2 regions of the Martinezella lusitana genome follow, and region 1 is predicted to be linked to the other one. Evidence: riboswitches for the same ligand, from Rfam matches in the RefSeq annotation. Region 1 holds a riboswitch; the other holds the start of a gene.
What was found. Region 1 has a riboswitch for ZMP and ZTP ahead of HB780_RS06290 (threonine ammonia-lyase). Riboswitches for the same ligand answer to the same signal wherever they lie in the genome.
Positions count from the first base shown of each region.

Region 1 (5,593 bases):
TGTGTTGGCATCGAAATTCGGGTTCATCGACGCCAGGGCGATGAAGCGGTCATGATTGCCTGGATCGGACGACTTAAGCGCTGAGATGTCGATCAGCCGGACACCGGCCTTGACTGCCGCCTCCCGGACAACCTCATCTCTGACATCAAGCGCGCCAACGCGGGGCACACCGCCTCCCAAAAATGTCGATGCTTCCAGCGCGCGATCGTCCCGCGAGACGAGGACCGTTAGAGGCGGAGACATTTTACCGATGAGATTCAGCTGCGAGATAAACACATCCGCATCGATATCCGGGGCCGCCAGCACCACTGTAAGCTTGTCCAGGACGTCCTGCCGGCCTTCCAGCTTCAATTGCCTGAGAGCTTCCGTGGTCAACCAGCCGCCCATACTATGAGCGAACACCATAACTTCGCCGCGCTTGCGATCCTTCGTGAGGTCGATGAGAAGCTGCGTCAGATTATCCCGTGAAAATGTCGCCGAATCCTTATCGGCTATATAGCCCGACAGTGCGGCTTGTGACGGCCATGCGAACAAGATCGGCACGGCAGGGAGATTTGAATCGGCTCTCAACTGAGCAAGGCGAAACAAGGCTTCCTGAAAGTTGTAATTATAGCCATGGACAAAGACGACAACCCGGCGCTGTTGGTCTTTCTCCGGAATAGCCTTCAAAAAACTCTCACGGTTAAGAACCGCCTGCCCTGTGACCGCGAATGTCTTCTGTGGGTCAGGCTTCGGATGCGGCCATTCTATCTGACCGCTCTTATGCGTCGGTGGAATTGAGATGGTGAACTGAGCGTAATTCGTCGAAATCGACCGTCCACTCGTGAAAATATTCTGCGCCGGATCTTTTCTTGGCCTGGTCGTTGCCGAATAGACCGTGATCGTATTCGTCGTTGCGGGGGCTTTCGAAACTGTTTCCAATACATCAGGTCCTGGGCGGCTCGCACACGACGTGAGCATAGCCATTATCAGGAACAGGCTAAATCTTTTCATTCTCTGGCCTTTGTGCCCGATTGCCAACGCTACGGCATTATCACGCACATCGCTGCCATTCAAATGATTCATTGACTCATACGTCAACGAATTGGAAGCGGCCATCGAGATGGCGACCCCTCTACCCACGCTCGATGCAAGATGCCGGCAAGGCTCCCGTCATTTCGCAAGCTGCGGCAAAATCAAATTTGCTGGGCGCTCGAAAGACCGAAATACTTAGCGAATTTCAGATTGCGAATATTACTATTTCTTTTCAAAATAACACTACAGACTATCGCCATTCATTATTAATATTGTACTCTGTGCCGCACTATAAAGATCCGCCAGCTCGAATAGGACGCACGCATGCAAATGAAAGCTGAATTGCCGAGCGGGGAAGAACAAGTGCCAACTCACGGCCGCATAAAAATCCTTTATATTCAACCCGGCACGAGTTCCTTCGCAGGCATCGAGCGCGTGGTCGATACGATATGCTCTGCCCTGTCCGAAAAATACGCGGCCGACTTTGAGATTGACGTCCTCTACACGTCTACCCACAAAAACCGGCCGGCTGGAAAGCAAAGCTACAATACGATCGATAGAATTGCGCACAACCGGCGAGAATTGGTGTCTATCTTAAGGAGCGTGTTCAAGAGCAAGGACTATGGCCTTATCGTCGTCCCGCAGATCGAGCCGACGGTCATTTGCATGATGGCTTGCCTGGGAATCCGACGGAATTTCGCCATGCATCTGCATGGCAATCCACGGCTGGAACCGAGCCACCTCAAAGCCAAGATCCTGTTCTTTCTGATGAGGATCTATTTCATCAAGCGCCTCTCCTACGTCTTCGGCACATCGCCCAAGCAGCTTGAATCTTTCAAGGCCATGTTCGCCAGCAAAACGCCGCAATACTGGCTGCCAAATCCGGTCAGAAAGTTTGATTTCCCAAAAAGTAAACCTGTCGATGAGGCAAACTGCGTTACCTTTGTGAATGTCGGCCGATTTTCCTATCAAAAGGGGCAGGATATCCTGCTGGATGCATTCGCCGAACTTTATAAGGCCCGCAAGAACGTCAAACTCAAGGTTGTGGGTTACGGCGCTGGAGAGGCTGAGCTGCGTGAGCAAATCAGACGGCTGGAACTCGAGGACGTGGTAAGCATCGAGCACCACCCGGACAATCCGCAATCGGCCTTGTCCACCAGCGATGTCTACATATCGACATCGCGTTGGGAAGGCTGGTCGTTGGCGATATGCGAGGCCCTGAGGTTTGGTCTTCCGGTCATATCGACCGACTGCGAATTCGGTCCGAGCGACATTCTCGTGGACAGGCGTCTAGGCCTTCTCGTTCCAGTGAGCGGCGGCGATGAACTGGTCAAGGCGATGATTTATTACTGCGACAACCTGCAGGATGAATTGTCCCATGCGGAATACCGACAGAGCTTCATAGACAGCTTCGACACCGAACGGGTTGTCGATGTCCATGCGGATGCCTTGCGGGTCGCTGCACGGCATCGACAATATGCTTTGCCCTGGTCCGCAGGCATGCTTTGAGTTTTGAAAAAGCATTCGACGGGATTAAAGTCGCGGCTACTCACATCCTTGACATTGCCTGGCCAGTGAATGAGTGTTTAGCAGCTGCGCGACTGGCGGATTATGATGGAAAACCATCGTGGAACGCAGCGATATACGCCGACCGCCTGGGCCCTACTGAGAATCGCAATGGGGGGCTCATATGCGCTTGGACATCGATCGAATCGAAACCGCTGCCACGACCATACACAAGGTCTTTCTTCATACACCGCAATACGTCTGTGAAACTCTGAGCCGGGCTCTGGGTTGCCGAGTCATTCTCAAAGTAGAAACGATGAATCCCGTGCGCTGCTTCAAAGGGCGTGGCACCGAGATGGTTTTGGCACGGCTACAGTCGCAAGGTGATAAAAAATCGGTCGTCTGCGCCAGCGCGGGCAATCTGGGTCAAGCACTCGCCTATGGTGGCCAACTGAGAAACTTTGATGTCACGGTGACGGCATCCGCCGCCGCCAATGCCTTCAAGGTGGAAAAGATGCGGCTACTAGGGGCAAATGTGGTGTTGGTCGAAGGGGAGATCGAAGCAGCACTTCAAGCGGCCTCGGATCATGCCGAAGAAACGGGCGCCTTCCTCGTGGAGGACAGCAAGAATCTCGACACGTGTGAAGGTGCCGCGACAATCGGGCTCGAGCTTTCACAACTTCCTGAAGCGCTGGACGCCGTCCTGGTTTCTCTGGGAGCCGGGGCAATGGCGACGGGCATCGGTTATGCCCTGAAGTGCCGGCGGCCAAGCGTGGAGATAATCACAGTCCAGCCCCGAAATGCACCGGCTATGACCCTTTCCTTCAAGGCCAGGCGGATTGTGGACGCCGGCGCCCCGAACACCATCGCCGATGGGGTGGCTGGGCGCTATGTAATCCCGGAAGTTCTCGATGATTTATTGGCCGTCGCCGATGACGCCCTTTTGGTCAGCGAGGAAAGCATCAAGGAGGGAATGCGGCTTCTATACCTGCATTCTGGGCTTATAGTCGAACCCGCCGCCGCACTTGGCGTCGCAGCCATTCTTGAGAATCCACAGCGTTTCGCCGGCAAGACCGTGGCAACCGTTCTTTGTGGCGGCAATGTCGAACCCAAGGCGTTCGAAGAGTGGATTAGGCCGTAGTGACAAAGCCGTTGATCGCCTAGCGCGATAATTTGACCGACGTCACGCGTAAACCTGCATGTAGTCGACCCGCATATGGGTTAGCCGGTCTTCCGGCTTCAGCGGATTGGGGAACGGGACATCCGACCGCAAGGCAAGCGTGAGCAGCGGCCAGAATACATCTCCTCCCGCATCCATCTCCGCTGCGCGCCCCAAAGTCCAGTCGATAGGCTGCTGGGTTTTCGGATCGAGGATCTGTTTGCGCTCGAAGTAGAAGCGGCAGCGGGCACCCTCGATGAGCAGACCATAGCGGAAATAGCCCTTGGTGATATCGACGCTGGTCGGAACGCCGATCCCTTTGTGATGCTCGCCCGGCTTGCCCCATTCGTGCAGGTATGCGCCATAGAGGTCGTGTTCCCACCCTTTCTGTTCGACGACATCGAGTTCGACGCTCGTCTGGGGAAAAAGAATGCTCCTGCCGTTCATCAGCCAGAAAGCGGGAAAGCTCAACGGATGGGCAGGAAACTGCATCCGCGCCTCGAAATAGCCCTGCCGCCAACCTTTGAGGATTGTACCGTCGGGCTTGGCCGTCTGGATATTGCCGGAAATCCATTGGTATTCAGGCAGGTTGTTGCCGTAGTAGCTCGGCACATTCATCTGGTGTCCAATGTACTGGGCCGAAATTTGAAGCGCCTTGCCATTGTTCGCTGAGGGATCATCGACGATCGCATAAGGATTGAAGCCTTCTTCGCCGTCGATCCGGCTGAAGGCGGACCGCCCGTAAAAGCCGGTATCGAAAGTCGTTGCCTTGGGACCCGCATGCCAGATCGCCGTGTCCAGCGTCGTAAACCCCTCATCGAAGACCAGCTTGCGACCTTCAGTCGGATCGGGAGCCTCTTCGGCGGAAGGCCGATTATTCGTCAACAACAAACCACCAGCGGCGGCAAGTGAGGCGGCCCCTATCAGGACGTTGCGTCGAGATGTTGCGGTCGTCATTTCCCGTCCTCTGTTCGCTCTGCCATGGATCTCGATGTCACATCATCATTCAGGCGGCGGCTTGCGTGGTTTTCGAGCCAGGTGCAAGAGCTCCCCCATAGACGTCCATGGTCTCGCGGGCGACGCGGTCAATCGTCATGCGTTCAATCCGCGTCTGGCTCTTGTCCTGCCATTCGCCGATACGTTTGGTGTCTTCAAGCAGGTTGCAGAGCGCTGTCGCCAACGCCGGCGGATCGCGCGGCGGCACGAGAATTCCGGCCGCACCGTATTCCAGTAATTGCGGAATGCCATCCACATTGGTTCCGATAACCGCGCAGCGCGCCTCGCGCGCCTCGGAAAGAACCAAAGGGGCCGGGTCGGCATGCGACGGCAATACGAAAATGTCAGCGCCTACCATCCACGGGAAAGGATCCTCCTTGGCGCCCAGGAACGTGACGGCGGCCGCGCAATCCATCTTGGCGACCGTCTCCTGATAATTGGCATGGAAAGGTCCTTCACCCACGATATAAAGTCTGGCTTTGGGGTACTTCTCATGTGCGATACCAAAGGCTTCAAAAAGATCGGGGAGCCCTTTTCGCGGATGCAGACCACCGACAAAAAGGATGCTCGGAGACCCGAGAACAACGGGCAACGGACTGCGGTTTTCAATGCGTGCTGAACCGATAGTGCCATTAAGGACGACACGAAGTTTCGATGCCGGTATTCCGCGTTTCCTCATCGACGCGCCGACGGCCTCGCTTACCGCGATCACCCGCGTCCCGAGACCCATCAGGATCGCGCTTTTCTCGAACTCGTTGTGCACCGTGGTGACGAGGGGGATGCCAGCGACTTTGCAGATCGGCCAGGCCAACACGGCGCTTGTCATCATATGGGCGTGAACGATCTCCGCCTGCCATGCGCGAACATGTTTGCGGAGTGCGTACGAAGATTTAAGCAGGTTGAGCGGCTTTCTCCGAT
Region 1 is NZ_CP050307.1:692,367-697,959, reverse strand. It holds gene HB780_RS06300 (alpha/beta hydrolase) at 1-966, opposite strand, end outside; gene HB780_RS06295 (glycosyltransferase) at 1,339-2,523, shown strand; ZMP/ZTP riboswitch at 2,602-2,682, shown strand; gene HB780_RS06290 (threonine ammonia-lyase) at 2,705-3,661, shown strand; gene HB780_RS06285 (LamG domain-containing protein) at 3,704-4,636, opposite strand; gene HB780_RS06280 (glycosyltransferase family 4 protein) at 4,686-5,593, opposite strand, start outside.

Region 2 (5,593 bases), on a different replicon from region 1:
TACCGCACACTCTCACGGATGTGATGATACAGCGCCCGGATCGCCTGCGCCTCGCCGCCGCCCGGCGAATGCGGACGTTCGTTCTGGGCCCAGCCGTAGATATCGAAATGCACCCAGCTCGGGGTCTTCGTCACGAAGCGTCGCAGGAACAGTGCTGCGGTGATCGAGCCGGCCATGCCGCCGGAAGGGGCGTTGGTGATATCGGCGAATTTGGCGCGGATATCCTTGTCGTAGCCATTATAGAGCGGCAGGCGCCAGAGTGGATCGTCGGTCTCCAGGCTCGCCTCGGTGAGATCGCGGGCGAGATCGTTGTCGTCGGTGAAGAAGGGTGGCAGGTCCGGGCCCAGGGCAACACGGGCAGCACCCGTCAATGTCGCCATGTCGATCATCAGGTCCGGCGCGTCTTCATCGGCATAGGCGAGTGCATCGGCGAGGATCAACCGGCCCTCTGCATCGGTGTTGTCGATCTGCACGGTCAGGCCCTTGCGGCTCCGATAGATGTCGCCTGGGCGGAAGGCATTGGCGGAAATCGAGTTTTCGACGACAGGCACAATGACGCGCAGATCGACCTTCAGCTTGGCGTCCATGATCATCAATGCGAGGCCCATGACATTGGCCGCACCACCCATGTCCTTCTTCATCAGCAGCATCGAGGAGGCCGGCTTGATGTCGAGGCCGCCGGTATCGAAGCAGACGCCCTTGCCGACCAGTGTGATACGGCGATGGCCCTTCTTGCCCCAGCGCAGTTCCAGGAGGCGCGGCGCATCGGCGCTGGCGCGGCCGACGGTGTGCACCAGCGGGAAATTCTCCTTCAGGAGATCATCGCCGATGATGACGGACATCTCCGCCTTGTAGTGCTCGGCAAGCGCCCGGAAAGCAGCTTCGAGCTGTTCCGGCCCCATGTCGTTGGTCGGCGTATTGATGAGGTCGCGGGCGAGGAAGACGCCGGCAAGCTGCCGCTTGATATCGGCGGCGTCGGCGTCGCGCGGGATCATCAGCGTGGGTCCGGCCGCCTTTTCCGACTTATAGCGGTCGAAGCGGTAGCTGCCGAGGCCGAAGCCGAGCGAGAGACGGTTCGCCGTCAGCGGCGCGGTCTCGATATGCCACTCGCCGGCCGGCAGGCTGCGCGCCAGCTTGCCGGTCAGGAAAGGCTGTTCCGAGGGGTTGGAGCCGAGGCCGAACAGCGCGCCACCGAGCTGGCCATCGGCTGTCGGGATCAGCAACAGCGAGCCGCTTTCCGCCCTGTAGCCGGCCTTATGTGCCCAATCGAGCGCGATGGGATCGATGGTGCCGGTCTCGATATGCGCCGGGGTGACGGCGAAGATAGGCAGCGTCGCGCCACCCTTCGAATTGAACGGCGTCGCGCGCTCGATGTACTGATAGGGGGCCATGACTATCCTTTGGCGGTCATTTCAGGGAATCATCAGTTAACTGTCTGTTAGGGTTAACAGATTATTGCTGGAGCGAACATTGCGTCAAACCTTTCCCTGTTCCGATTTGAGGCCAGACGCAGGACTCTGACATTCAGGGATAGGGACATGTCCGCCGCCTCAACCACGTCTTCACTCAAGACTTTCCTTTTCCGTGGCGCATCGGCTGCCCTTCTGGCGCTTGCGCTGGCAGGCTGCTCGACGACGGGCAAGGACAAGATGACGACCGGTTCGATCCCGACGGTGTCGAAGCCGGTCGACCAGATGGACAGCGCCGACCTTGCCCGAGCAACCCTCACCCTCGGCAAAGCCTACGACACCAATCCGAAGGACCGCGACACCGGCGTCAACTACGCCAACGTGCTGCGCATGACCGGCCGCAACGAACAGGCTCTCGCCGTCATGCAGCAGGTGGCGATCACCCATCCGAGCGACCGCGGCGTTCTCGCGGCCTACGGCAAGGCGCAGGCGGCGGCAGGCCAACTGCAAGAGGCGCTGGCAACCATCGACCGCGCGCAGATGCCGGACCGCCCGGACTGGCGGCTGGTTTCGGCCGAAGGCGCTATCCTCGACCAACTCGGCCGCTCGAACGAGGCCCGCGGCAAATATCGCGACGCGCTGGTGCTGGCCCCGAATGAACCGTCCATCCTTTCCAATCTCGGCATGTCCTATGTGCTGACCGGCGACCTCAAGTCCGCCGAAAGCTATCTTCGCTCCGCCGCCGGCCAGCCGACAGCTGACAGCCGCGTGCGCCAGAACCTGGCCCTCGTCGTCGGCCTGGAGGGCCGCTTTCCCGAGGCAGAGCAGATCGCCCGGCAGGAACTGACGCAGCAGCAGGCCGATGCCAATGTGGCCTATCTGCGCGGCATGCTGGCGCAACAGAATTCCTGGCAGAAACTCGCCGCCAGCGACAATACCAAGAAAGCGGTCAATTAGGCCTTCAGCGCCAGATATGCCGTGGTAGGCTTTCAGTCACCAGCCGGGCGCCGAGCGCACCCATAACGGCGCCCGCGGTCCTATCGATCCAGAGCTTGGATTTCAGATGGAACGCGCGCGGACGGTCTGACGAAAAGGCGAGCGCCACAACCGTATACCAGCCCGCCTCGATCACGAAGATCGCCGGCGGCATTGCGAGTATCAACCAGCAAGCGGGATCGGCCGGGAGAAGCGCCGCAAAGATGCTGCCATAGAAAATAGCGGTCTTCGGATTGCTGAGCTGCGTTCCAAGCCCGAACCAGAAATTGCGACCGACGCTCATGCTGGACGGGGCAGCGGGAGCGTCGACGACGAGATCCTCAGCCGCGCCGCGCCAGATTCCAATCCCGAGATAAATCAGATAGAGGCCACCGGCGATCTTCAGGGCGAGATACAGCCATTCGACCTGCATCAGCAGGGCATTCAACCCGGCCAACGCCAATGTCGCAAAAATAACCGCGCCCACACCCATGCCGAGGGCTGCAGCAAGACCGGCCTTGCGCGAGCGGGAAACGGCGATACGGGAAACGAGAACGAAACTCGGACCAGGACTGGCCGCCCCGATGGAGATGGCAGCTAAAATGCTGAAAAAGACAGCGATGGACGACATATAGCAACTCCCGTTCGATTGGAATTTGCCCAGGTGAGCGGCACTATCTTGCCCGCGCTCCCCGATGGTCGCCCATCTCATATCGCCAGTTGCGCAGGGGGGCAGACTAGCTGCCTCCAAGCCCTGCGGCAAGATCCGCGTATCAGAACTTATCCATCACCTGGATGATGGCCGGGCCGAGGATGACGGCCATCAGGACAGGCAGGAAGAAGACGATCATCGGCACGGTCAGTTTCGGCGGAAGGGCGGACGCTTTCTTTTCCGCCTCGTTCATGCGCTCGTCGCGGCCTTCCTGCGCCAGCACGCGCAGCGCCTGCGAGACAGGCGTGCCGTAGCGTTCCGCCTGGATCAGGGCCTGCGTCACCGACTTGACGATTTCGATCTGGGTGCGGGCGGCGAGATTGTCGAAGGCGGTGCGACGCTCCTGCAGGAACGAGAGCTCGGCCGTGGTCAACACCATTTCCTCGGCAAGTGCCGGCGATTGCTCCGCCATCTCTTCGGAGACGCGGCGCATGCCGGCCTCGATGGAGATGCCCGATTCCACGCAGATCAGCATCAGGTCGAGTGCATCCGGCCAGGCGCGCTTGATGGATTTCTGCCGCTTGGCGACCCGGTTGGAGATATAGATATTCGGTGAGTAGAAACCGACATAGCTGTGTCCGATGACACCGAGAAGACGGAGGGGAAACGGCTTGGCGGCGAAATAGCCGAGGCCGAAAACCAAGAAGACGGCCACGGCCAGGAACAGAAAGGGTAGCAGGAAGCGCGCCACCAGGAACATGTTCAGCGCGTTTTCCGAGCGCAGGCCGGCGGCGCGCAGGCGATTGACGGTGTTGGTATCGACCAGCGCGTTGCGGAGATTGAAGCGCTCGACGATCTGGCGGACGTTTTTGTTGTTCTGGCTGCGCAGGGACGCCTTGCCGCCGTCCGTGTTCATCCGGGCGCGTTCACGGGCGCGGATCTGCTCGCGCTCGGTGGAGACCGCCTTCATGCGCTTGTTGAGATCGCCGCGCTCGAGGAAGGGCACGGCTATCGTGTAGAATGTGGCAAAGACAGCAATCGCCACGAAAACGGCGAGGATCATACTCGGATCGGTCAACTTGGCGGCAATATCGGCCATGGGCTGTGTCTTTCCTTCCGATCAGATGTCGAAATTGACCATTTGGCGCATGATGATGATGCCGAATGCCATCCAGATGCCGGCAAGCAACATGATCAGATGACCGCGCGGATCGGTGAAAAGGATCATCATGTATTGCGGCGAGGTCAGGTAGACGAGCAGCATGACGATGAAGGGCAGCGCACCGATGATGACGGCCGAGGCCTTGGCTTCCATCGACAGCGCGATCACCTTCGCCTTCATTTTCTTGCGCTCGCGCAGCACCTTCGCAAGATTGCCCAGCGCTTCGGAGAGATTGCCGCCCGCCTGCGCCTGGATAGCGATGACGATCGAGAAGAAATTCACCTCCTGTAGCGGCATGTGATTGTTCATGCGCGCACAGGCATCGGTCATGCTGAGGCCGACTTGCTGTGTTTCGACCACCCTGCGGAACTCGGACTTGACCGGCTCGCGCGCTTCGCTCGCCACAAGGCGCACGGCGTCGTTGAGCGGCAGGCCAGAGCGGATCGAGCGGGTGATGAGATCGAGCGCGTTCGGAAACTCCTCCAGAAACTTGTTCTGCCGGCGCTTGATGAGGAAGCCGACGACCCAGCGCGGCAGTCCGAAGGCGGCGGCGAAGGGCAGGCCGGCGATGACGGGGAGCGGCGCGCCGAAAAGGAAGGCGACGACCATGACGAAAAGGCCAAACAGGACGCTGAAGAGATAGAAGCGCGCCGGCGTCAGCGACAGACCGGCCTGCACGAGGCGCGCCTTCAGCGACTGCTTCTTCTTGGTGTTCTCGACCTGGCGCTTCTCCAGATCCTTGAGCGTGTCCTGCACCGATTTGCGGCGCTTCGACATTTCCTGCACGCGGTCGCGCGCCGCCTTGACCTTGTTGCGATCACTCTCGGCCGCCTTGACCCGGCTAACGCGGCTGTCCGTCTTCTTCTGCGCCTCGATCCGGGAATAAAGAACGCCATAGCAGACCGCCGCCGCCGAAACGGCTGCGAGCAGGACAATCAAAAGCACCACTGGATCGACACCGAACATCGGGAAAGTCCTATTTCGAATTGTTTTCCATCTCGTCGAGGGCCGCCGCCAGGCGCTTTTCCTCGTTGTAGTAGCGGGCACGATCCCAGAAATGCGGCTTGCCGACGCCGGTCGACATGTGCCGGCCGATGATGCGGCCGTTGGCGTCCTCGCCTTCCATTTCGTAGCGCATCAGGTCCTGGGTAATGATCACGTCGCCTTCCATGCCGATCACCTCGGTGATCTGGGTGATACGGCGCGAACCATCACGCAGGCGGGCAGCCTGGATGATCACGTCGACGGAGGTGGAGATGATCTCGCGGACCGTCTTTGCCGGCAGGCTGTAGCCGCCCATCGCGATCATCGATTCGATACGGCTGAGGCATTCGCGCGGCGTGTTGGCGTGGAGCGTACCCATGGAGCCGTCATGACCGGTGTTCATCGCCTGCA
Region 2 is NZ_CP050308.1:2,760,879-2,766,471, reverse strand. It holds gene HB780_RS27020 (leucyl aminopeptidase family protein) at 1-1,391, opposite strand, end outside; gene HB780_RS27015 (tetratricopeptide repeat protein) at 1,539-2,366, shown strand; gene HB780_RS27010 (LysE family translocator) at 2,371-3,015, opposite strand; ZMP/ZTP riboswitch at 3,036-3,118, opposite strand; gene HB780_RS27005 (type II secretion system F family protein) at 3,158-4,135, opposite strand; gene HB780_RS27000 (type II secretion system F family protein) at 4,157-5,164, opposite strand; gene HB780_RS26995 (TadA family conjugal transfer-associated ATPase) at 5,175-5,593, opposite strand, start outside.
Region 2: it holds a riboswitch for ZMP and ZTP, as region 1 does, so the genes downstream of both, HB780_RS27010 (LysE family translocator) here and HB780_RS06290 (threonine ammonia-lyase) in region 1, are expected to answer to the same signal.